4 regions of the Agarivorans sp. OAG1 genome follow, and region 3 is predicted to be linked to each of the others. Evidence: predicted binding sites of a transcription regulator. Region 3 holds the regulator's gene; each other region holds the start of a gene.
The links. The regulator sigma-54, encoded in region 3, starts transcription at its own class of promoters, with help from an activator protein. The targets are predictions, from matches to a motif close to GTTGGCACGNNNNTNGNNT.
Positions count from the first base shown of each region.

Region 1 (5,613 bases), 1.7 Mb from region 3:
CTCAAGCTTTTTGCTAAAAAAGCAAGCCCATCAGAAGGAGTCGCTTAAGATGTTTGAAACTATTATCTTAATGTTAGACGCCACCATACGGGTTGCGACGCCGCTTATCTTCGCTTCTCTAGCCGGTATGTTCTGTGAGCGCTCGGGTATTGTGAACATTGCCTTAGAAGGCAAGTTGCTCGCTGCAGCATTTGTTGGTGCAGCAACAGCGCATGTAACGGGCTCGGCTTGGCTAGGTTTACTGGCAGGTATTGGCATCTCGGTACTATTAGCGCTATTACATGGCTTTGCCACCATTACTCACCGTGGCGATCATGTTGTAAGTGGTATGGCGATTAACATTTTAGCCGCTGGTTTAACGGTGACCCTTGGGCGTCACTGGTTCCACCAAGGCGGTCAAACCCCCGCTTTGAGTGGCGATGCCCGCTTCGCGCCTATTCAACTGCCGGGTGCAGAGGCAATGGCCGATGTACCCGTAATTGGTTTGTTGTATTCAGAGCTAATTAGCGGCCACTCAGCCTTGGTGTATTTGCTAATCATAACCGTGCCTTTAGCATGGTACGTAATGTTTAAAACCCGTTTTGGACTACGTTTACGTGCGGTGGGTGAATCACCAGCAGCGGTTGATACTGCCGGTATATCAGTAGTGAGAATGCGTTACAGCGCGGTAATTATTTGTGGCTTACTGGTCGGTATTGGTGGTGTGTACTTGTCGGTGGCGCAAACTGCCCAGTTCATTCCGAACATGAGTGCCGGTAAAGGTTATATGGCGTTAGCCGCGTTGATTTTTGGTAAGTGGCGACCATTTACCGCATTGGCTGCATGTTTACTGTTTGGTTTCTTGGATGCCATGGCAATACGTTTACAAGGCGTCTCCATCGGCGACTTCGCGATTCCAGTGCAAGCCATTGAAGCGATACCTTACGTACTTACCGTGTTCTTACTGGCAGGCTTTATCGGTAAAGCTATCGCACCAAAAGCGATTGGTGTTCCATATACTAAAGAGCGCGAATAGAACCTTACTACTAGACACAAAAAAGGTCGCTTTATGCGACCTTTTTTTATGGCGATTAAACTAGCTTAAAAGCGGCTTAGTGCTCGCGAGTTTGCATAAACTTAACGTCTGGGTAACGCTCGGTGGCTAGGTTTAAGTTAACCATTGTAGGCGCTAAATAAGTTAAGTTGTCGCCGCCATCTAAGGCTAAGTTATCGTGAGCTTTTTTCTTAAACTCTTCAAACTTCTTAGAATCGTCGCCAGCGCACCAACGCGCAGTGGCAAGGCTAATGCCCTCGTAAACAGCTTCTACTTTATATTCAGTGCGTAAACGATGTACCACCACATCAAACTGCAGCACACCTACTGCGCCAACAATTAGGTCATTGTTACGCATAGGGCGGAATAACTGCACAGCACCTTCTTCAGATAATTGAATCAATCCCTTAAGCAATTGCTTTTGCTTCAAAGGATCTTTTAGTCGAATACGGCGGAACATTTCCGGTGCGAAGTTAGGAATACCGGTAAACTTCATGGCTTGGCCTTGAGTAAAAGTATCGCCAATTTGAATGGTGCCGTGGTTGTGTAAACCGATAATGTCGCCAGCAATCGCTTTTTCAGCAGCGGCGCGGTCGCCAGCCATAAAGGTTACTGCATCAGAAATGCTTACATCTTTACCTAAGCGTACATGACGCATTTTCATGCCTTTATTGTATTCACCAGACACAATGCGCATAAAGGCAATACGGTCGCGGTGTTTAGGATCCATATTCGCTTGGATCTTAAATACAAAGCCAGAGAAGCTATCATCAGAAGCGGTAACTTCACCTATATCAGTAGCACGTGGCTTAGGTGCTGGTGCCCAGTTGGTTAAACCTTCTAACATATGGTCTACACCAAAGTTACCCAGCGCGGTACCAAAATACACAGGTGTTAGTTCACCGCTCAAAAACAGTTCAAGATCAAACTCGTTAGACGCACCTAGTACCAGCTCAAGCTCATCACGCAAGGTTTCGGCAAGCTCATCGCCTACAGCGGCATCTATTTCGGGGTTATCTAAACCTTTGATGATTTGTTGGTCTTGAATGGTATGGCCTTTACCAGTTTGGTAAAGAATCACTTCATCTTTAAGAATGTGGTAAACACCTTTAAACAATTTACCGCAGCCAATTGGCCAAGTAATTGGTGCGCACATCATGTTAAGTTCGCTCTCTACCTCATCCATTACTTCCATTGGGTCGCGAATATCGCGGTCCAATTTGTTCATAAAGGTAACAATAGGCGTATCACGTAGACGAGTGACTTCCATTAATTTACGGGTACGATCTTCTACACCTTTCGCCGCGTCAATCACCATCAAACAGGAGTCAACTGCAGTTAGAGTACGGTAAGTATCTTCCGAGAAGTCTTCGTGTCCGGGAGTATCTAGCAGGTTAACAATACAATCGTTAAACGGGAACTGCATCACCGAGGTAGTAACCGAGATACCACGCTCTTTCTCCATTTCCATCCAGTCAGATTTAGCGTGGGTAGCGTTACCGCGACCTTTCACTGTACCGGCTTTTTGAATCGCGTTTCCGAATAACAATACTTTTTCAGTAATGGTGGTTTTACCCGCATCCGGGTGAGAGATAATTGCAAAGGTTCTTCGGCTAGCAATATCTTGCAAGAGTGAAGCGTTAGACATCGAATCAATTCTTCTAATTTGGTAACGCGAGGATGCAGCAAAGCGGCAATTTGGCCGAAACAGCACAATCACCCAGCGTTTAGTTAATCGTAATTGGCGGGTATTTTCGCCGATCTAGCTTTGATAAACAATCAGCGCTTTAGTTACTATTGGAAAACCTTAGCTTTCGATAGCGAATAGGTAAGAGTTTTGCGTGTAGCTACTCATTTAAAGGCGGGAATTACTCAATACAACAACTCCCTCTTTGTTAAGCTAGCAAGCACTTTAGTATTAACTCCAGCAATTACCACAAAAGCAGCGATTAATTCGTCAGTATTCTTTACACCCAGTATTTATTGTTAATAAAAACAGTAAGAAAAGCGATACTGGCCATGGACTTGCGAGTTTGGTACAGTAATTGCCTTGAACTGGTCGAACCATTTATATCAAGGAAGATTGTTTTGAACCGCAAACATGTATTTTTCGCCGTTGTAGGCTTACTTAGCACTTTTGTTAGCCAAGCCAGTGTGATTACTTTTGATGAATTGGCCAACGGTGAAATTGTTAATGGTCAATACCAGTTAAGTCATGGTGTTAGCATAGATGGAACCAATGTACGTTTAGGCCAAAACAATTTGGCCGTCGCTTTTGATACCAGCCTTATCAATACTCAAGACCCAGATTTAGAGTCGCCTTTTAGTAATATTAACCAACCCAATTTAGGTATTGCTAACCCTGGCAATGTACTCATTATTCATGAGAACCCAAACTCGTGTAATGGCCTTATTTGTAACAACCCAGATGACGAAGGGCGTCGTCCTGCAGGTTTCTTCACCATTAACTTCTCAAGTTCGGTATACCTAGAAAGTATCGACTTTTTTGACATTGAGCTGGCAGAGAATGGCTACACAGCACAAAATGCCATTCACTTGTTTGATGCGCAAAACAACGAAATTTTCCCAACTGATTTCTACACTCCGCATACCGGCGGCGACAATACTTGGGACCGCTTGGATTTTGCAGTAGCCGAAGTAGCCTCAATGCGTATTCACTTAAACGGCTCTGGCGCTATCGATAACATTCGCTTTTCGGTTCCCGAGCCTGGCAGCATTGCCCTATTTGCACTAGTCTGTTTTGGCTTGGTGGCAAGACGCTTTAAATAAAATCAAAAACGCCGCTTACCCTAAGCGGCGTTTTTAGTTAAACCTCATTCATTCGGCTTAAGCCAAGCCAACTTATGCACTAAGTAAAAACTGCCCACCACATACAAACCCACCATGCTTAACTGGAAGATACGTGCATAAAACTTAGTGGTAGCTAAGCCGCCATCACTGCCAATAGTACTGCCCAGTATAATGATATAAGCCGATAGGCCAGCTGCTACTATCGCGCCTTTAGGATGCAGGTAAATAGCTTGGGCGATCAGCATAAAACTGAGGGTAATTAGCAGCGCCATAAAACTAAACTGCGGCGCTGCAACCAATAAATTAAATACCAGCACAGCAATTAACCCACCTACAATGTTGGTGAAAATAATTCCTATACTGGCTTTTGCACCTTTAGTTAACTCGGGGTTTTGCGCCAAAATAGCCACAAAAATAACCACCAGCAAATCACTGAGTTTATCGAAAGCAAAGAAGTAGATAATAAGTGGCAGTATAACTATGGTGCTAACCACTGCCTGACGACAGGCATCTTGATGTTTTAGAATCGGCGCTTGCTGCTTTTCTGCTCCTTGATGGAAGTCGTCTTTCACTGGTATCAGCCAATGCACAAAGGCCACTATCAACAAGGCCAAGACAAAGGCCAGCATAAAGTCGACAACAAAACTGGACGCTGCTGCCCTGCTAGCACTGGCCAACATCGGCAATGCGATCAGCGCCACCAACAGAAATAGCACCACTAACTCATTTAAACCGGTACTGGCTCGGTAAAATACAAAAAACAAACACCAAGCAAGAATAATAAACAGCAGCAAAGGATAAGGCTGGGCAATAAGCACAACCCCAAGCCCAACCAAAAAACAGCTTAATACCGCTAGCGCTAAGGTTTTAATTAAGGCCAAGTTTAACGTGGGCTTGCCAGGCAACAACAACTGAGCGGTAAAAATGGCAGTAACAAATGACATACTCCACTCTAGACTTACCGCCAGCACCAGTACCAAGGCACTCACTAAGCTAAAGCGCAACATGTGCGCTTTTAGAGGATTAGCAAGCCGCAAGCTTAAGGCCTTAGTAGACATAAGAGAACCAGCTTTTGACCCTTAAGGCCAGCTTAGCCAACGCTTTCATAATGAAAGTGCCTTCGGTATATACCGTTACATCTGCTTGTGCGCCAATTCGTCGTAAACCATGGGCAGTATCATCAGAGAATTTGATGATTACCGGAAAGCGCTGCGGGTCTCGCAACCAACCGGCTGTTTGCGGAATAGTAGGTAGCGCACCTAAGTTGTTAGATTGACCATAATTAACTGCAAACCCAATTGACACCACTTCGCCTTTGAAGATTTTGCCAGGTGCAATATCTAGGGCAATTTCCACTGGGTCGCCCGCTTTAATATTGGCAATATTGTTTTCTCGCATGTAGGCCTCAATCCACACCTCTTTGGTGGTGACAAAAGTCATCAGCGGTTGGCCTTTATTCGCGTAATAACCAGCTTCTAGCTGTAAGTTAGTCACCCCTCCCTCAGAAGGCGCAACGATTACGGTTTTAGATAAATCTAAACGGGCTTTGCCCAACTTGGCTAAAGCCGATTGCAGCTTAGGGTTTTGCTCGCCACTCACCCCAAGATTTTGTTTAGCTTGCTCCAACTCTGCGTTGGCCTTGGCTACTGAAGCTTTAGCTTTGGCCACATCGCTGCGCGCTCTATCAATATTTTGCTGCGGCACTACATTTTGGTCTTCTACGGCAAACAAACGATTAGCATCGGTAAGAATCGCTTGATAAGAGGTGG
Region 1 covers NZ_AP028990.1:900,789-906,401, reverse strand. Annotated here, with positions in the region: gene OAG1_RS04195 (ABC transporter permease) at 1-48, shown strand, start outside; gene OAG1_RS04190 (ABC transporter permease) at 50-1,015, shown strand; gene prfC (peptide chain release factor 3) at 1,092-2,681, opposite strand; gene OAG1_RS04180 (PEP-CTERM sorting domain-containing protein) at 3,122-3,823, shown strand; gene OAG1_RS04175 (DUF2955 domain-containing protein) at 3,868-4,902, opposite strand; gene OAG1_RS04170 (HlyD family secretion protein) at 4,892-5,613, opposite strand, start outside.
Region 1: OAG1_RS04180 (PEP-CTERM sorting domain-containing protein) is a predicted target of sigma-54. The motif match lies at 3,066-3,084, and genes of this name have one in related genera.

Region 2 (5,613 bases), 1.4 Mb from region 3:
ACAGCCTGCATAGTTGGTACTAGGTTTGTGCTCGATTAAACAAAAGCGAGAGTATTCATCAAACTCATCTTGTTCCATACCGTTTTCACGGACTGGCTCAAAATTAAGTTCCTCACAGTATACGTCATGACGAATTCGAAATGCTTCTTGTACGGTATCGGTTTTATAAGCAACTACCGGGCGAAGATACTCTGCAAAGTGCTGAGCAATTAGCTTAGCTTCTCGCTTAACCAATAACGAAATGCCACCTCTCACAACAGCCCCAAGATAAGGGATACTTGCTAGGTTTTTCACATGTTTGTTTCGGATCATAAAGCGCTCTCAAAGCTTCAAACTTTCTAAACATAACATTTAGATTTTAGAAACAATTTAGAATTATAAAAGGCAGGCTTGCAGAAAAAACAAAGCGCAGAACTAGGCTGCGCTTTGGATGTACAATGCTAAAACTTAGCGACTTTTAATTAAGCATTATGCGCGGCGACGAACAGCTGCCAAGCCTAATAGACCTAATCCAAAGATAGCTAATGTTCCTGGCTCTGATACTTGTGCAGCAGAGATAGCGAAACCAGCTTTCAATTCGTTAGTTTTATCTTCTTCTGTAAGGAAGCCAATACAAGTTGCGTTTGGTCCACAATCAATATCACCTAATACTTCTAAACCTTGTAGGCGAGTAGTTAGGGTGTATACATAGTCATCGTAACCTGGAATTGGTAGTACGAAGCTATTTGTTAAGTAAATGTCATCACCCACTTCTGTGTATGTAACATCTGGACCCAACACGATAGTGAATAAGTCAGAACAGCCTTCTTGGTTAATACCGGCTTGTCCTACCAACTGAGTTGGCTCGTACTTACAAACATTGTTAGTTGGCGTGTTGTAGGTTTCTTCAAAAATCACACCGAACTGAAGTACAGGTGCTGGAGCTAATGGGAAAGCAACAGGTGCTGTAGGTGCAAGGAACAAACCATCAAACAATGTAGCTGCTACTAGAGTATCACCGGTTACACCCCAGTTTTCGTGTACAAGGCCAGTACCTTCTGAAAATGCTAAAGCACCAACACCATCTACAACACTGGTAGTCACAGTACCTGATTTAGAATCTTCAATATTCAAAGCACTTTTCTTAAGATCTGGGTTTTCAGCAGCGTACGGGTCACCCCAAGCAAGAGACTTAGGAAGCTCGCCACCAAAAAGTGGGTCAAAATCATCTAAAGTTTCGCCAGTTGCATCAATACCCGTTGGGTCAATTGAACCAGCATCAGAAGTCCACTGATCGAAACCAGCTTCGTTTAGGTAATCCCAGTCAGTGATAAGAGCAGCGTTAGCAGAGATGCTTGCAAAACCTAAGCTAGCCGCCAAGCATGTAAGTTTTAATTTGTTCATGTCACCCATCCATTTGGTCAGTACGATTCGAAATACAAGTCATACAAAGCAATCTAGGTGCCAACTTTAAAAAACCTTTAAAAGCAGTAGCTTAAGAAATAACCAAATCATTGAAGTAAATAGGATGTAAAAATTACTGACACAAAAACCCATTATGTTTACCACCGTAAAAGATCCTTAAGATCCTTGTTCTAAAGCTTAATGTATGAAGATTTCCCTTACTAAATCCAATTAACGATTTACCTTGGACCAACAAACAACATTCTGGTGTTAAGTTGCTAAGCACTATAAAGGTAGATGAGAAAGCAGAACCTTCGAACAAGACAGTTACGATTGAGAATTTGAGCTTTGGAAGTGAGAGTTTCTTGAAGGAAATAAAAAATTACTGCTGCGAAAGCGCAGCAGTAATTATATAAGAGCAGCTAATTAAGCGCGGCGACGAACAGAAGCCAAACCTAGCAAACCTAAGCCAAAGATAGCTAAAGTACCTGGCTCAGTTACTTGAGCAGCAGAAATAGCGAAAGCTGCCTTTAATTCGTTCTTCTGGTTTTCTTCAGTTAAGAAACCAATACATGTAGAGTCAGGACCACAATCTAGATTATCTAATACAGTTAAGCCTTGAAGACGAGTAGTTAAGGTATACACGTAATCGTCAAAACCAGGAATTGGTAGAATGAAGCTGTTCTGAAGGTAGATATCATCGCCAACTTCAGTAAACGTAACTCCGTCATCTAGTACCAATGTGAATAAATCAGCACAGCCAGCTTCATTAATGCCAGCTTCACCTACTTTAGTATCACCGTATTTACAGATGTCATTAGTAGGAGTGTTGTACGTTTCTTCAAACAATACATCAAACTCAAGAACCGGCGCAGGTAGTGCTGGGCCAACAAAAGGAGCTAGAGGTTGCAGGAACAAGCCATCAAACAAAACTGCTGAAGACAAAGTATTGCCAGTTACACCCCAGTTTTCATGGGTAAGGCCTGTACCTGTTACGAAATCCAATGCACCAACACCGTCAACTACACTTGTACTTACTTGACCAGACTGAGCGTCGTCAATCTCAAGTGAACTTTTGATAAGTTGAGGGTTTACAGCGCCGTATGGTGTACCCCATGCAAGGCTTTTAGGTAACTCACCACCAAAAAGAGGATCAAACTCATCGGCTGTTGCGCCGCCGGTATCAATACCTAGTTGGCCAGCGTTTGAACTCCACTCTTTAAAACCCGCATCATTCGAGTAATTCCATTCAGTGATTAGTTCAGCGTTAGCAGAAATACTTGCAAATCCTAGGCCTGCAGCCAAGCAAGTAAGTTTCAATTTATTCATTTCACCCATCCAATTTGGTAATAGCGTTTAGATATAAAGACCGTGCATAAAGCAAAACTCGGGCCAAATATAATTAACCAATATTAACAAAGAGTTGCGTGCTAAAAATAAATAAATCAATTATGATGTGTAAAACTTACTGACATAAAAAAGCGCTCAGCTTTCTTCTTTTAAAACTATTTTTTTGGCTATCTTAAATACCATTCGCTGCAAAGGATTACGATTACCCATTGGTCGCCACGTTTTCTTAAATCGATTTCGATAAGCATCAAAATGCAAGCCGTAAGGTGCGGTAATTAGATCTCCTCGATTAAGTAGGATTTTTAAAACATACGTACCCGCTATACCACCACACATCTTCACCGCCATAGGCATCGATGGTCCTTTTTTAGCGTGAAAATCTGCTCGACTCGGGTCAACTAGATAAGGGCGCTGCAACATCGCGGGGGATAAACCAATTAGGAACTTAATATATTGCTCGTTTTCACTAGTGGCATCTTCAAATCGAAAATACTCTTCGTAACTCATACTACCAGGCATAAAACACAAAAATGCACAGCCCATACCTAACGGTGCAGCAGTAACTAAGGGGATCTTTTTCTCTAAACACTTTTGAAAGACCAACTTTCGCGCAGACAAGGCAAAAAAGTCTAGGCTATCTACATATACGTCCACACCTTCAAGGAACTCATCAACATTGTGCTCAAAAATACCTTCAGGGAAGGACTTCACCTCCGCTTCAGGGTTTATATCTAAGCAGATGTTTTCCATTACTTTTACTTTGTCTTGGCCAACGGTAGACATAAACGCGCCAGCTTGACGATTAAAGTTGTGAACTTCATATTCGTCAAAATCAGAAATGTGAAACTTGCCAACCCCCAAGCGCGCCAAGGTAACAATGTGCTCACTGCCAACGCCCCCGGCACCCGCCATTGCAACACGCTTTCCACGTAACACCTGTTGCTCTGCTTCCGTTACCCAACCGATATTCCGAGAAAAAGCATCTTCGTAATTAAAACTCATAACTAGTTAGCCTTATAAGATTGACGACATCCATTCGCCTGCATATAACCACGAACAACATAGCAACTTGCTCTAATGCATAGTAAAAATTAAGATTAAAAGGTCATTCAAGGAAGAATATAGTATGAAACTCGCCTTCATCGTAATCCTAGCCTCTTTTTCATCTCTGTTTAGTGTAGAAGCTTCCAGCGCACTTGCAGACACTATAGAAAAAATCAAACCATCTGTTGTAGGAATTGGTACCTACAATAAACTAAATTCTCCTAGAGCCAGCTTGCGCGGTACCGGATTTGTTGTTGGCTCTCACCTTATCGCCACCAATGCACATGTGATCCCCAAAAGCCTAAACCAACAACAGAACGAAAAACTAGTTGTATTTGTTGGCCAAGGTCGCTCGCCAGAACTGCGCATTGCCAGCGTAGTGGCTAGCATTGAACAACACGATTTAGCCATACTAAAAATTGAAGGCAAAGCCCTAAAGCCGCTAACGCTTTCGAACCAAAAAGTTCGCGAAGGAGAACTATATGCTTTCACCGGCTTCCCAATAGGTGCTGTATTAGGCCTATATCCAGTTACGCACCGCGGGATTATCTCAAGTATTACACCCGTGGTTATACCGGCGAGAAATGCCAGCGAACTAAACCTTGCTCAATTAAAACGTCTCAAATCACCCTATAATATTTATCAACTTGATGCCACTGCCTATCCCGGTAATAGTGGCAGCCCCCTCTATCACCCAGAAACAGGCGAAGTTATCGCCATCATCAATAAGGTTTTTGTCAAAACGACCAAAGAAGCCGTGTTGGCTGACCCAAGCGCGATCAGTTATGCCATTCCGGTAATTCATCTAAAGCAACTTCTCAGCAGCCTGAAGTAGTGTTTTGAAAACTTACGGATACAAAAAAGCCCTTAAAAGTAAGGGCTTAATTAGTATTCGTACACTTCTAAGAAATCCTGTTTTTAGAACGGGATATCATCATCGAAGTCCATAGGAGGCTCGTTAAACTGCTGAGTTGCCTGCTGTGGAGCTTGTTGAGGTGCCGGAGCAGGTTTAGGCTGTTGCTGATAACCACCTTGCTGCGGAGCTTGTTGCTGGAAACCGCCTTGCTGAGCAGGGGCTGCTTGAGGCGCAGCTTGTTGCTGTTGACCGCCCCAGTTACCTTGTTGCTGCGGAGCACCACCACCCATGTTTTGCCCTTGGCCACCACCTTGACGTCCACCTAGCATCTGCATCACGCCATTAAAGCCCTGCACAACCACTTCGGTAGAGTAGCGATCTTGACCACTTTGATCTTGCCACTTACGTGTTTGTAATTGACCTTCAATGTAAACTTGCGAACCTTTCTTAAGGTACTCGCCTGCAACTTCGGCTAACTTGCCAAACAACACTACACGGTGCCATTCAGTACGCTCTTTTTGTTCACCACTTTGCTTGTCTCTCCAGCTTTCTGAAGTTGCAATAGTAATATTGGCGACGGCCCCTCCGTTTGGCATAAAACGAACTTCAGGATCTTGCCCTAAGTTACCAACCAAAATTACTTTATTAATGCCCCGAGTGGCCATGTATATCGCTCCTATGTTCTATCTGTTGTGGCGAGGAAGACCCGCTATCATACTAGGCTGCACGCACCAAATCCAATGCTCTAGCCAATTCAAATTCTTTTGTTTTAACTTTAAGGTAAACAGTATTGTCACTTGCAATAACAACTGCTTCTACAACCCCAGGTAAAACCTGCAGTTTTTCTAAAATGCTAGCAGGTTGATCGGGAGATGATATCGTTAATGAATAACTTTTTATGCCACTTTGCGCACGCAATCCTAAACTCACGACGATCCAAATAATCAATAAAGCGATCGCAAACCAACTTACTAAATTTG
Region 2 covers NZ_AP028990.1:599,370-604,982, reverse strand. Annotated here, with positions in the region: gene OAG1_RS02895 (PEP-CTERM/exosortase system-associated acyltransferase) at 1-312, opposite strand, end outside; gene OAG1_RS02890 (THxN family PEP-CTERM protein) at 469-1,383, opposite strand; gene OAG1_RS02885 (THxN family PEP-CTERM protein) at 1,810-2,712, opposite strand; gene OAG1_RS02880 (ThiF family adenylyltransferase) at 2,869-3,735, opposite strand; gene OAG1_RS02875 (serine protease) at 3,860-4,612, shown strand; gene OAG1_RS02870 (single-stranded DNA-binding protein) at 4,696-5,298, opposite strand; gene OAG1_RS02865 (MFS transporter) at 5,351-5,613, opposite strand, start outside.
Region 2: OAG1_RS02885 (THxN family PEP-CTERM protein) is a predicted target of sigma-54. The motif match lies at 2,762-2,780, and genes of this name have one in related genera.

Region 3 (5,613 bases):
CAATGTAGTAATTAAAAATTTAAGCCGTGGCGAGTATGTTCGCGACTTAATAACCGAAAAATTGGAGATCGACCTGCAAACAGAAACCATGAGCAGCGATCAACCTGTTACCGTTTATGGCCCTTCATACGAACTGTATGGCGTTGGCATGGACGGTGATTTAGCCAACGAAATAGTGACTTTATTAGATGATATCGAAGCGGTTTACCACAACCCACAAGAGTAAGTTAGCAATTGCAGCTAGCTTGTTTATGTTTTCTTGGGGTTCACAAGCACTAGAAGACGACTTCAACAAACAAATTATTGTTGATGCTGACCGCCAGCAGGTCAATATCAAAGAAAACCGAGTCACCTTTTACAATAATGTTGTGGTGACTCAAGGCTCGATTAAAATGCACGCCGAAGAGCTAAGCGTTATTGGTAGTGAAGAAAAAGGCAGCGAAGTTATGATTGCTAAAGGCGAACCCGCAACGTTTTATCAATTACTTGATAGCGGCAAGCCAATTGAAGCTGAAGCGAACGAAGTGCGCTACGACTTAAAAACCCAAACGCTAACACTCACTACCAATGCTCAACTCAAACAAGAAGAGAGCTTGGTAAAAGGTAAAATGATCAAATACAGCATCAACAAACAAGAAATGGTGGCACAAGGCGACGAAAACAGCCGTGTAACTACTATTTTCCTACCGCAGCAACTTGACGAACTAACGCCCAAGGAAGACCAGCAATAATGAGTACCCTAATTGCTGAAAACCTAGCCAAAGCCTACAAGGGCCGTAAGGTAGTCAAAAACGTTAGTCTAAATGTAGAAACCGGTAAAATTGTTGGCTTGTTAGGTCCAAACGGCGCTGGCAAAACAACTACTTTTTACATGGTGGTGGGTTTGGTGCCTCGTGACCAAGGCCGCATCCTCATCGATGATGACGATATTTCTAGTACAGCGATGCATACCCGCGCACGCAAAGGCATTGGCTACCTTCCGCAAGAAGCGTCTATCTTTCGCCGCTTATCTGTGGAGAAGAACATTCTCGCCGTATTAGAGACCCGAAAAGACCTCGATAAAGAGCAACAAATTGGTGCATTAGACGACCTTCTTGAAGAGTTTCACATTGGCCATATTCGCAAAAACCTAGGCATGAGCTTGTCAGGTGGTGAACGCCGAAGAGTTGAGATTGCTCGAGCGCTAGCCGCCGCACCTAAGTTTATTTTGCTTGACGAACCCTTCGCAGGGGTAGATCCTATTTCTGTTATCGATATTAAAAAGATCATTGAACATCTACGTGATCGCGGTCTAGGTGTACTAATTACCGACCACAATGTTCGAGAAACTCTCGATGTTTGTGAGCATGCCTATATCGTTAGCCAAGGCGAATTGATAGCCTCAGGAAAGCCAGAAGAAATTCTCGAAAACGAACATGTGAAACGAGTTTATCTCGGAGAACAATTCAAGCTATAGTTAAAGTGCAAGTTTAAAAAAAGACAATAAGAAGAAGGAACAGCGGTAGTTAATGAAAGCATCTTTGCAGTTGCGTCTTGGTCAGCAGTTAACCATGACCCCCCAGTTACAACAGGCCATTCGCTTACTCCAGCTTTCAACACTGGATTTACAGCAAGAGATTCAAGAGGCTCTGGAAAGTAACCCTCTGCTTGAGGCGGATGAGTCTCACGCCAGTGATAGTGACGCAACCGACGCTAAATCTGCCAACGAGAAGTCTACCGAGGCCGAATCCACTGCTGACATAGACAACAGTCAAATTGAAGCAGGCGATGCCATTAATCAAGAAACTGTTTCTGACGACCTTCCTGTTGACTCTACTTGGGACGATATCTACAGCGCCAGTTCTGCCCCAGCCAGCTCATCTGGCAGCGCGGTTAGCGATGACAACGATATGTTGTTTCAGGGCGAAACTGTCGACTCTTTACAAGACCACTTATTGTGGCAAATGCAACTCACTCCATTTAGTGAAGTAGACCAAGCTATTGCTTTAGCCATTATTGATGCAGTAGATGAATCGGGCTACCTCACCCAAGACTGTGAGCAGCTACTAGAGGGCTTACGTTCAAGCGATAACAATGACTTAGATGTAGAGCTAGATGAAGTAGAAGCAGTACTTAAACGCATCCAACATTTCGACCCTGTTGGTATTGCGGCTCGCTCACTGCAGGAGTGCCTACTGATTCAACTAAGCCGTTTTGTTGAAGATACACCTTGGCTAAATGAAGCCAAAGATGTAGTTTCAAATCATATTGATGTATTGGCTAATCGCGATTTTCGTCTATTAGCCCGCAAAACCAAACTTAAAGAAGACCAGTTACGCGAAGTCATGCGTTTGATTCATACGCTTGAACCTCGACCTGGTAACGCGGTTGAGCCTAATCAAGCCCAGTATGTTATTCCGGATGTATCGGTTGTAAAACGCCAAGGCCGCTGGGTTGTAGAGCTCAACCCAGATGCAATGCCTAAGTTGCGTGTTAACTCCCACTATGCATCTTTAAGTAAAACCTCTACCAACGCTAACGATACCCAGTTTATTCGTAGCCACTTACAAGAAGCCAAGTGGTTTATTAAAAGTATCGAGAGCCGAAATGAAACCCTATTAAAAGTATCCAACTGCATTGTTCATCATCAACAGGCGTTTTTTGAATATGGCGAAGAAGCCATGAAGCCAATGGTACTGAACGATGTAGCAGAAGCTGTAGAAATGCATGAATCCACTATTTCCCGGGTAACCACCCAAAAATTCATGCACACACCTCGCGGCATCTTCGAACTTAAATATTTCTTTTCTAGCCATGTGGCTACCGATGGCGGGGGTGAGTGTTCGTCAACCGCTATTCGTGCATTAATCAAGAAACTGGTAGCTGCCGAAAATACCAGTAAACCACTCAGCGACAGCAAAATTGCTGATATTTTGGCAGATCAGGGGATCAAGGTGGCAAGACGTACGATCGCTAAATATCGTGAGTCTTTAGCAATTCCACCTTCTAACCAACGTAAGAGCCTTATCTAAGGCCACTAAAAGGGGAAGATATCTATGCAAATTAACCTTACTGGACACCACGTAGAAATAACTGAATCTTTGAAAGAATATGTCCACACCAAGTTTGCCAAACTCACCCGACGATTCGATCAGATCAATAACGTTCACGTCATCCTCAACGTAGAAAAACTGAACCAAATTGCTGAAGCCACATTACATTTAAACGGCGGCGAAGTATTTGCAACCTCTGAGCATTCTGACATGTATGCCGCCATCGACAGCCTGATTGATAAACTTGATCGCCAAGTCATCAAACATAAAGAAAAACTTAACAAACGTTAGCCCCCCCATGCAACTAAATAAAGTACTTAGCTTGGACTGCACCCAAAGTGCAGTTCAATGCTCTTCAAAAAAACGCGCCCTAGAAATAGTGAGCGAACTGGCTGCCAAACAGCTTGATACCACTACCCAATGCATTTTTGAAAGCTTGTTAAATCGAGAAAAAATGGGCAGTACAGGTATTGGCCAAGGCATCGCTATTCCTCATGGCCGTATCGACAACCAGCATCAAGCCACAGCGGTTTTCTTGCGTTGCGATCCCCCTATTTCCTTCGATGCAATAGATAACAAGCCAGTAGACTTGGTATTTGCATTACTAGTACCCGAAGATCAATGTAAGCAACATCTTAATACTCTTGCTCAAGTAGCTGAAAAACTTAACGATAAGCAAATATGTAAACAACTTCGTTGTGCACAAAGTGATGACGAATTGTACGACATCATGGTAGCCTAATACTCTAATCAGCCTTAGGGATTATCATGGAACTGATCATCGTTAGTGGGCGCTCGGGTTCAGGTAAAACCGTCGCCTTAAGAGTATTGGAAGATCTCGGCTACTATTGCGTCGACAACTTGCCGGTTGTGCTTTGGCAATCACTTATCGACAACTTAAAAAAAACCTATTCTAAAGTAGCAATTAGCATTGATATTCGAAATCTTCCCGATGAGCTATCACCGGTAGGACAGCTAATACGAGATGCAGGGCCTGACATTAATCTGTTAAGCATTTTTTTAGATGCGAAAGATGAAGCGCTGATCCGCCGTTACAGCGAAACACGCAGGGTACACCCGCTTAGCCAAAGCAACTTATCTTTAGCAGAAGCGATTGAATCAGAAACCGAGCTATTAGCCCCCATTTCTAGAAATGCCGATTTGCGTATCGACACTTCCCGTTTATCGGTACACGAGCTAAGCGGCTTGATTCGCTCACGCGTTACTGGTGACCAACAACAACAGCTAATTTTGGTGTTCGAATCCTTTGGATTTAAAAATGGTGTGCCTAACGATGCCGACTACATGTTTGATGCGCGTTTTTTACCTAACCCGCATTGGCAAGAAGAGCTACGCCCACTTACCGGCTTAGATAAAGCCGTGCAAGAATACTTGGCTGCGCAGCCTTTAGTTACCCAATATATCGAGCAGATTAGCCAGTTATTGCAATCTTGGTTACCGCATTTAGAAGCTAACAATCGAGCCTATTTAACCATTGCGATTGGCTGTACTGGCGGGCAACATCGCTCGGTGTATGTGGCCGAGCAGCTTGCTAGCCTTTTTAGCGCTCATCGAAAAATACAACGACGCCACCGAACTTTGGAACATCGCCTTGAAGCTCACTAGACAAGTAGTAGTAAAAAACAAATTAGGTCTGCACGCACGTCCTGCCACCAAGTTGGTTGAGCTGGCTCAGCAATTTGACGCTGAGCTGAGTATTATCGACGGTGAGAAAACGGCTTCTGCTGCCAGCGTTATGGGTTTACTGGTACTAGCCAGTGCGCAAGGAAGTACGTTAACCATAGTATCTGAAGGTGCAGACGCAGAAGCCGCTCTAGATGCGGTTCAAGCCCTAGTAGAAGCTAACTTCAACGAAGAATAAATCTATACGCAATAAAGCCAAGCTACAATTAGCAAGCAGTACATAACAAAATAACAATAGGGATCGCTTATGCCAGAAGAGATGGAGTTAAACCCTAATCAGCACAAACGCTTACAGGAGCTAAACCAAGCCCTCGACAGCGGTATGTTCGTGCATGTTAGGCGCATGCTTCATCAAATGCCTCCCTGTGACGTAGCACTATTACTAGAATCTAGCCCACCAGCAGGGCGTAAAGTGTTATGGCAACTTACCGACCCCGAGCAACATGGTGAAATTCTCGAAGAGCTAAACGAAGATGTAATGGAAGGGGTACTTCAGTTAATGGCACCAGAAACACTGGCCGCCGCAACTGAAGGCATGGACACCGACGACATCGCTTATGTACTAAGAAGTCTGCCCGACAGCGTGTACCAAGAAGTTCTTGAGCAAATGGATGGTCAAGACAGGCACCGTGTAGAAGCTGCTCTAGCTTACCCTGAAGATACTGCTGGCAGTATCATGAATACCGATACCATTACCTTACGGGCCGACGTAAGTATCGATGTGGTATTGCGCTACTTACGTTTACGTGGCGAACTGCCAGAGGCTACCGACGCCCTGTACGTAGTTGACGAAGATGACTTGCTACTGGGCGACATTCCTTTATCTACTCTGCTTACAGTAAGCCCCAACGTTAATGTTCGAGAAGTAATGGATGGA
Region 3 covers NZ_AP028990.1:4,022,698-4,028,310, forward strand. Annotated here, with positions in the region: gene lptC (LPS export ABC transporter periplasmic protein LptC) at 1-226, shown strand, start outside; gene lptA (lipopolysaccharide transport periplasmic protein LptA) at 252-731, shown strand; gene lptB (LPS export ABC transporter ATP-binding protein) at 731-1,456, shown strand; gene OAG1_RS18280 (RNA polymerase factor sigma-54) at 1,509-3,011, shown strand; gene hpf (ribosome hibernation promoting factor) at 3,036-3,323, shown strand; gene ptsN (PTS IIA-like nitrogen regulatory protein PtsN) at 3,331-3,774, shown strand; gene rapZ (RNase adapter RapZ) at 3,801-4,658, shown strand; gene OAG1_RS18300 (HPr family phosphocarrier protein) at 4,645-4,914, shown strand; gene mgtE (magnesium transporter) at 4,984-5,613, shown strand, end outside.

Region 4 (5,613 bases), 1.8 Mb from region 3:
TCTCACTAAACTTAACGCTATCAGGATCTGGGTTATCGCTACCGGGTTTAATGGTAAAGCTTTCTGTGAACACGTTGGGCGAGTCACTAAGACTACCTTCGGTATTGTATTTAAAATCATTAACAAAGCTGCCTTGTGAACCATCGCTTATCACAATGTTATTGTGCGCGGAGGCTGTGTCACCGGAGCTGTCGATAGCTTGATAATCAAAGCGCAATTCTTGTGCTTGTTGATGATCTAAATTTCGGTTAGCAACAAATAACCAATAACCTGAGTCATCAACCAACAGATACCCTTGCTCAGTAATGAATACCGCAGGCACAATTCCAACATCTTTAGTCACACCATCAACTGTGACTTGGTTAACCTTGAGCTCGCCATCCAAGCTATAATCGTTGGCAATAACATTACCAAAAACGCTATCACCCTCGGTAACTTGCGCATAGTCGTTAAAAAGCTGCGGCACCGAGTCTTTAACCAAAATTACTAGCGGGGTAAGTACGGTTTCGCTTGTGCCGTCTGCATCATATTGAGTGGCCGAGATTACTGGTGTTAAGAACGTTTCATCGGTATCAAGGGTATTGTCTAAGGCTTTGTAAATTAGAGTTTGAATGGAATTGTCAGCCAATACACTAAATCTAAACACCAACTCATTAGTATCTGTGGTTCTGCCTTCGAGTACTTTATTGTCGGCTGAATTAAAGATGGTTAAGTTACTTCCGCCAGATTGAATACTTACCAGCTCAGGTTGTAGTTCGGAAAAAGTGATCTCTTGAGCATCGAAAATATTAACGTTGGAGTTTGTGACTAATACACCAGCTTGATATAAGTCGGTTTCTAATAGGTTATGAGGGTCGGGCTCAGCAAGCAGCGGTAGGGCATCTTGCGTACTGTTTCCAGCTACATCACTCACCTCGGTTGTCAGTATCCAATTAGCCAACTTATTTAGTTCACTGGTATCTATATTGTTAGTTAGCCAATCACCGTTTTGATCAACGGTGGCTAAGGCAATAACAGTACGGGGGCCATCTGTAATAGTAATGCTTACTTGTTGGCCTGGTTCAACGCCGCTTGTAGTTCCTTGAAGGCTGGTGAGGACGCCAGCTTTAAATTGAGAGATACTAAATCCATCTAGAGTATCTATATCGATGGTGGGGATACTGCTGTCTAGGGTGATTACGTTAGTAACCGATGCCGGGTTGCCGGCAATGTCGTTACTTGTAACTGTTAACTGCAATTCACCGTCGGCCAAGCCACTTAAGTTTTCTACAACTTGCCAATGGTTATTTAGAGAGGTGGTGGTAAATTGTAAACTTGTGCCTAAGCTATCGGTAACGGTAATGTTTACTGGCTGGCCATCTTCAACATCAACCAATTCTCCTTCTAAAAGGCTTTGTCCCACTTCGGCTTGGTTGAGCGCGTTATCACCATTTCCTTCAAAACGAGCGCTAATTGAAGCTTGGGTGTCTTTGATGATGCTGGTGGTCGCGAAAACAGAGTTTCCAGCAATATCACTTGTAGATGCAGTTAAGTTAAGCTCCCCATCGGCTAGGTTACTCAGATTGCTGCTAGGTATTAACCACTGTCCGTTGGCGATGGTAGTTTGTAGGTTAAGGCTTGCACCATTTATATCGGTAATTTGAATATTAACTAACTGGCCATCTTCAACATCAGTTATTTCACCAAACAACCGTGTCGCTGGTACTTCTACGGCATTTACGTAGTTGTCGCCTTGGCCATCGAAGTTTGCGCTGATGTTAGCAAAGGTGTCCTTAACAATGGATGAGCTAGCACTCGCTAGATTGCCCGCAATATCAGAGGTGTTGGCGGTAATGGTTAAGCTACCTTCCGCCAAAGGTGTTAAATCAACATTACTGATTTGCCAGCTATTATTACTAACCGTGGTTTGAAAGCTTAGCTGCTCACCTTTATTGTCTGTAACCGTAACACTAACTATTTGGCCATCTTCAACGGCTGCAACTTGGCCGTATAGTAAAGTAGAAGGGGACTCTATAGCATTTATATAGTTGTCGTTAACTCCATCGATATCGGCAGTTAAGCTTGCGAGAGTATCTTTAATGATTGTAGAGCTAGCTGATGCAGGGTTTCCAGCTATGTCTACCGCGCTAACGTTAATGGTTAACACGCCATCTTGTAAGGCCGTCAAATCGGCGCTGGCGATGTTCCAGCTGTTGTTAAGCACTTGGCTGGTAAAATTGAGTTGTTGACCTGACTCATCAACAACTTGCACCAGTACCACTTGATTGTCTTCTATCCCGATTATGTTTCCATATAAGGGAGTAATTGCTTGTTCATACTGGTTTACGTAACTGTCGCCTTGGCCATCTATTTCCGCTTCAATAACAGCCGTTACATCTTTAATGCTTGAATCGTTGGCATCGACAAACTGCCCAAAGTAATCAGTCACGCTAGCGTAAACATCAATCGGTCCTTCATTTAGCGATTGAATATCGAGATCTTGGTAGCTGTAGCTATTGTTACTTACTACAGCCTCTACAGTTAGCGTTTGCCCAGCAGAATCGGTAAGCGTAATCACTACGATGCGACCATCTTCTACATCTGGTGCCTCGCCGGTGATTAGTACAGCTGGTACTTCAAACTGGTTTTCGTAGCCATCGCCGCCATCAACAATATTCACTGTTAATTGCGCTTGGTTACTTAAAGGGGGAATTTGGTCAGCTTGAGCACCCTGTTGATTGGTATTTGTTACAGCTTTCTCTGTCGCTTGTGTATTAAAGCCTGCTTCTGGGAGGGTTTCATCTAATGTGGGCTGTACACGAACGATAAAGGACGCGCCTTGGCTACCTTGCTCGCCGCTGAGGGGGGAAGTATTCCCAGAGTACAAGGGTGGGCTATCTTGTTGGCTGTTATTAGTTTCAGTGGAGTCGAGTTCGCTATCTGCTATGGTTTGTTCAGCATCACTCACTAGATTTTTGACTAGGGGGATGCTGCTATCGATTATTTCAGTTGGCTCTACCTTGAGCCAACGTCCATCACCCATGACTTTCCAAATTTGACCTTCGATGTCAACGTAGACAACTGGCTTCATCCTTTAGCCCTTACAGTAAACAAAATATGTCTAACATTATGTTTAGCACATATTTTTCAACATTGAGCAATTTGTAAACTAATTACTTAAGAAAGCCTTTGAAGGCTTCATCTTGTTGTCTGTTGATTGATGTTTATTTCAAAAATCTACTGTTTGCTAGCACAGATTCTTGACCCTCCTATACCTCTAATTAGTGTCTAAGCAACTAACAAACGCAGTGAGGTTGTGCGTACCGTTTACGACAAAGCCTACATTTGCAGCCTAAATTGTTTGTCTTGTGTACTCAATAATTTGCCGTCGAATAGTAGTAAATACTGAAAATACAACGGCTTATCATGTTTGCAGGAGTTTGGAACGGTTCTGGCAATAGCTACAGTGGGAACCGTTTATCAAGCTAATAGGAAGAAATGTTATGGCTATTCGTCAATGTGCAATTTACGGAAAAGGCGGTATTGGTAAATCTACCACTACTCAAAATTTAGTTGGTGCTTTAGCGGAAGCGGGCAAAAAGGTGATGATTATTGGTTGTGACCCAAAAGCCGATTCAACACGTCTAATTTTACATGCAAAAGCGCAAAACACCATTATGGAAATGGCAGCGGAAGCGGGTTCGGTTGAAGACATCGAATTAGAAGATGTACTTAAAGTGGGCTACGGCGGTGTACGTTGTGTTGAGTCTGGTGGTCCGGAGCCAGGTGTTGGTTGTGCTGGTCGTGGTGTAATCACAGCGATTAACTTCTTAGAAGAAGAAGGCGCTTATGAAGAAGAACTAGATTTTGTATTTTACGACGTACTGGGTGACGTGGTGTGTGGTGGTTTCGCCATGCCTATTCGTGAAAACAAAGCCCAAGAAATCTACATCGTTGTATCTGGTGAAATGATGGCGATGTACGCAGCGAATAACATTTCTAAAGGTATCTGTAAGTATGCTGCTACTGGTGGTGTTCGTTTAGCGGGTCTTATTTGTAACTCACGTAAATGTGACCGTGAAGATGAGTTAATTGAAGCGCTAGCAGCCAAAATTGGCACTCAAATGATTCACTTTGTGCCGCGTGACAACGTTGTACAGCAAGCTGAAATTCGTCGTATGACAGTAATTGAATACAACCCTAAATGTAATCAAGCTGACGAATACCGCACCTTAGCCAAGAAAATCATCGACAACAAAATGTTTGTAGTGCCTACACCGGTAACTATGGATGAGCTAGAAGAGTTGTTGATGGAATTCGGCATCATGGATGAAGAAGACGAATCAATCATTGGTCAAGTAGCTGAAGAAGCAACGGCTTAATCACTTATCTCAGTGAGTAAATTGATGCTATAGGAGGCAGCAATGTCAGATAAAAAAGCAGAGACTCAAGCACTGATTGATGAAGTGTTAGAAGTCTATCCAGAAAAAGCCAAAAAAGATCGCCAAAAACACCTAGGTGCAAACGACAGCGAAGGTGGTAATTGTATTACTGCTAACCGTAAGTCACTTCCTGGTGTTATGACTGCCCGTGGTTGTGCCTACGCAGGTTCAAAAGGGGTAGTGTGGGGGCCAATTAAAGATATGGTGCATATCTCTCATGGTCCAGTGGGTTGTGGTCAATACTCGCGCGCTGGTCGTCGTAACTATTACACCGGTTATACCGGGGTAAATAGCTTTGGCACCATGAACTTCACCTCTGATTTCCAAGAGCGTGACATTGTGTTTGGTGGCGATAAAAAGCTAGCAACCATGGTAGACGAAATTGAGATGTTATTCCCCTTAGCTAAAGGGATCTCGATTCAATCTGAATGTCCGGTTGGTTTAATTGGTGATGACATCGAAGCCGTGGCTAAAACCAAAGGCGCCGAGATTGGTAAAACCATCGTTCCAGTTCGTTGTGAAGGTTTCCGCGGCGTGAGTCAATCGCTTGGTCACCACATTGCTAACGATACTCTACGTGATTACGTATTGGATAAATCGGAAGACAAAGAAGTTGCTACCAGCGATTACGATGTGGCCATTATTGGTGATTACAACATCGGTGGTGATGCTTGGTCTTCGCGTATTTTGTTAGAAGAAATTGGTCTTCGAGTGGTGGCGCAGTGGTCTGGTGACGGTACTTTACCAGAGCTAGAGAACACGCCAAAAGTGAAAATGAACCTAGTGCACTGTTACCGTTCAATGAACTACATCTGTCGTCATATGGAAGAGAAATATGGCATTCCTTGGATGGAGTACAACTTGTTCGGTCCTACCAAGTGTGAAGAGTCATTGCGCGCTATCGCCGCTAAATTTGACGAGAAAATTCAAGCTAAAGCTGAAGAAGTTATCGCCAAATATAAAGAGCAGTGGCAAGCAGTGGTGGATAAGTATCGCCCTCGTTTAGAAGGCAAGAAAGTGATGCTTTATGTAGGTGGTTTGCGTCCTCGCCATGTAATCGGTGCTTATGAAGACTTAGGTATGGAAATTGTTGGTGCTGGTTATGAGTTTGGCCATAACGATGACTACAGCAAAACCGTACCTGAAGTGAAAGACGCCACGCTAATCTACGATGACGTAACGGGTTACGAGC
Region 4 covers NZ_AP028990.1:2,257,760-2,263,372, forward strand. Annotated here, with positions in the region: gene OAG1_RS10230 (hypothetical protein) at 1-3,070, opposite strand, end outside; gene nifH (nitrogenase iron protein) at 3,483-4,361, shown strand; gene nifD (nitrogenase molybdenum-iron protein alpha chain) at 4,404-5,613, shown strand, end outside.
Region 4: nifH (nitrogenase iron protein) is a predicted target of sigma-54. The motif match lies at 3,419-3,437, and genes of this name have one in related genera.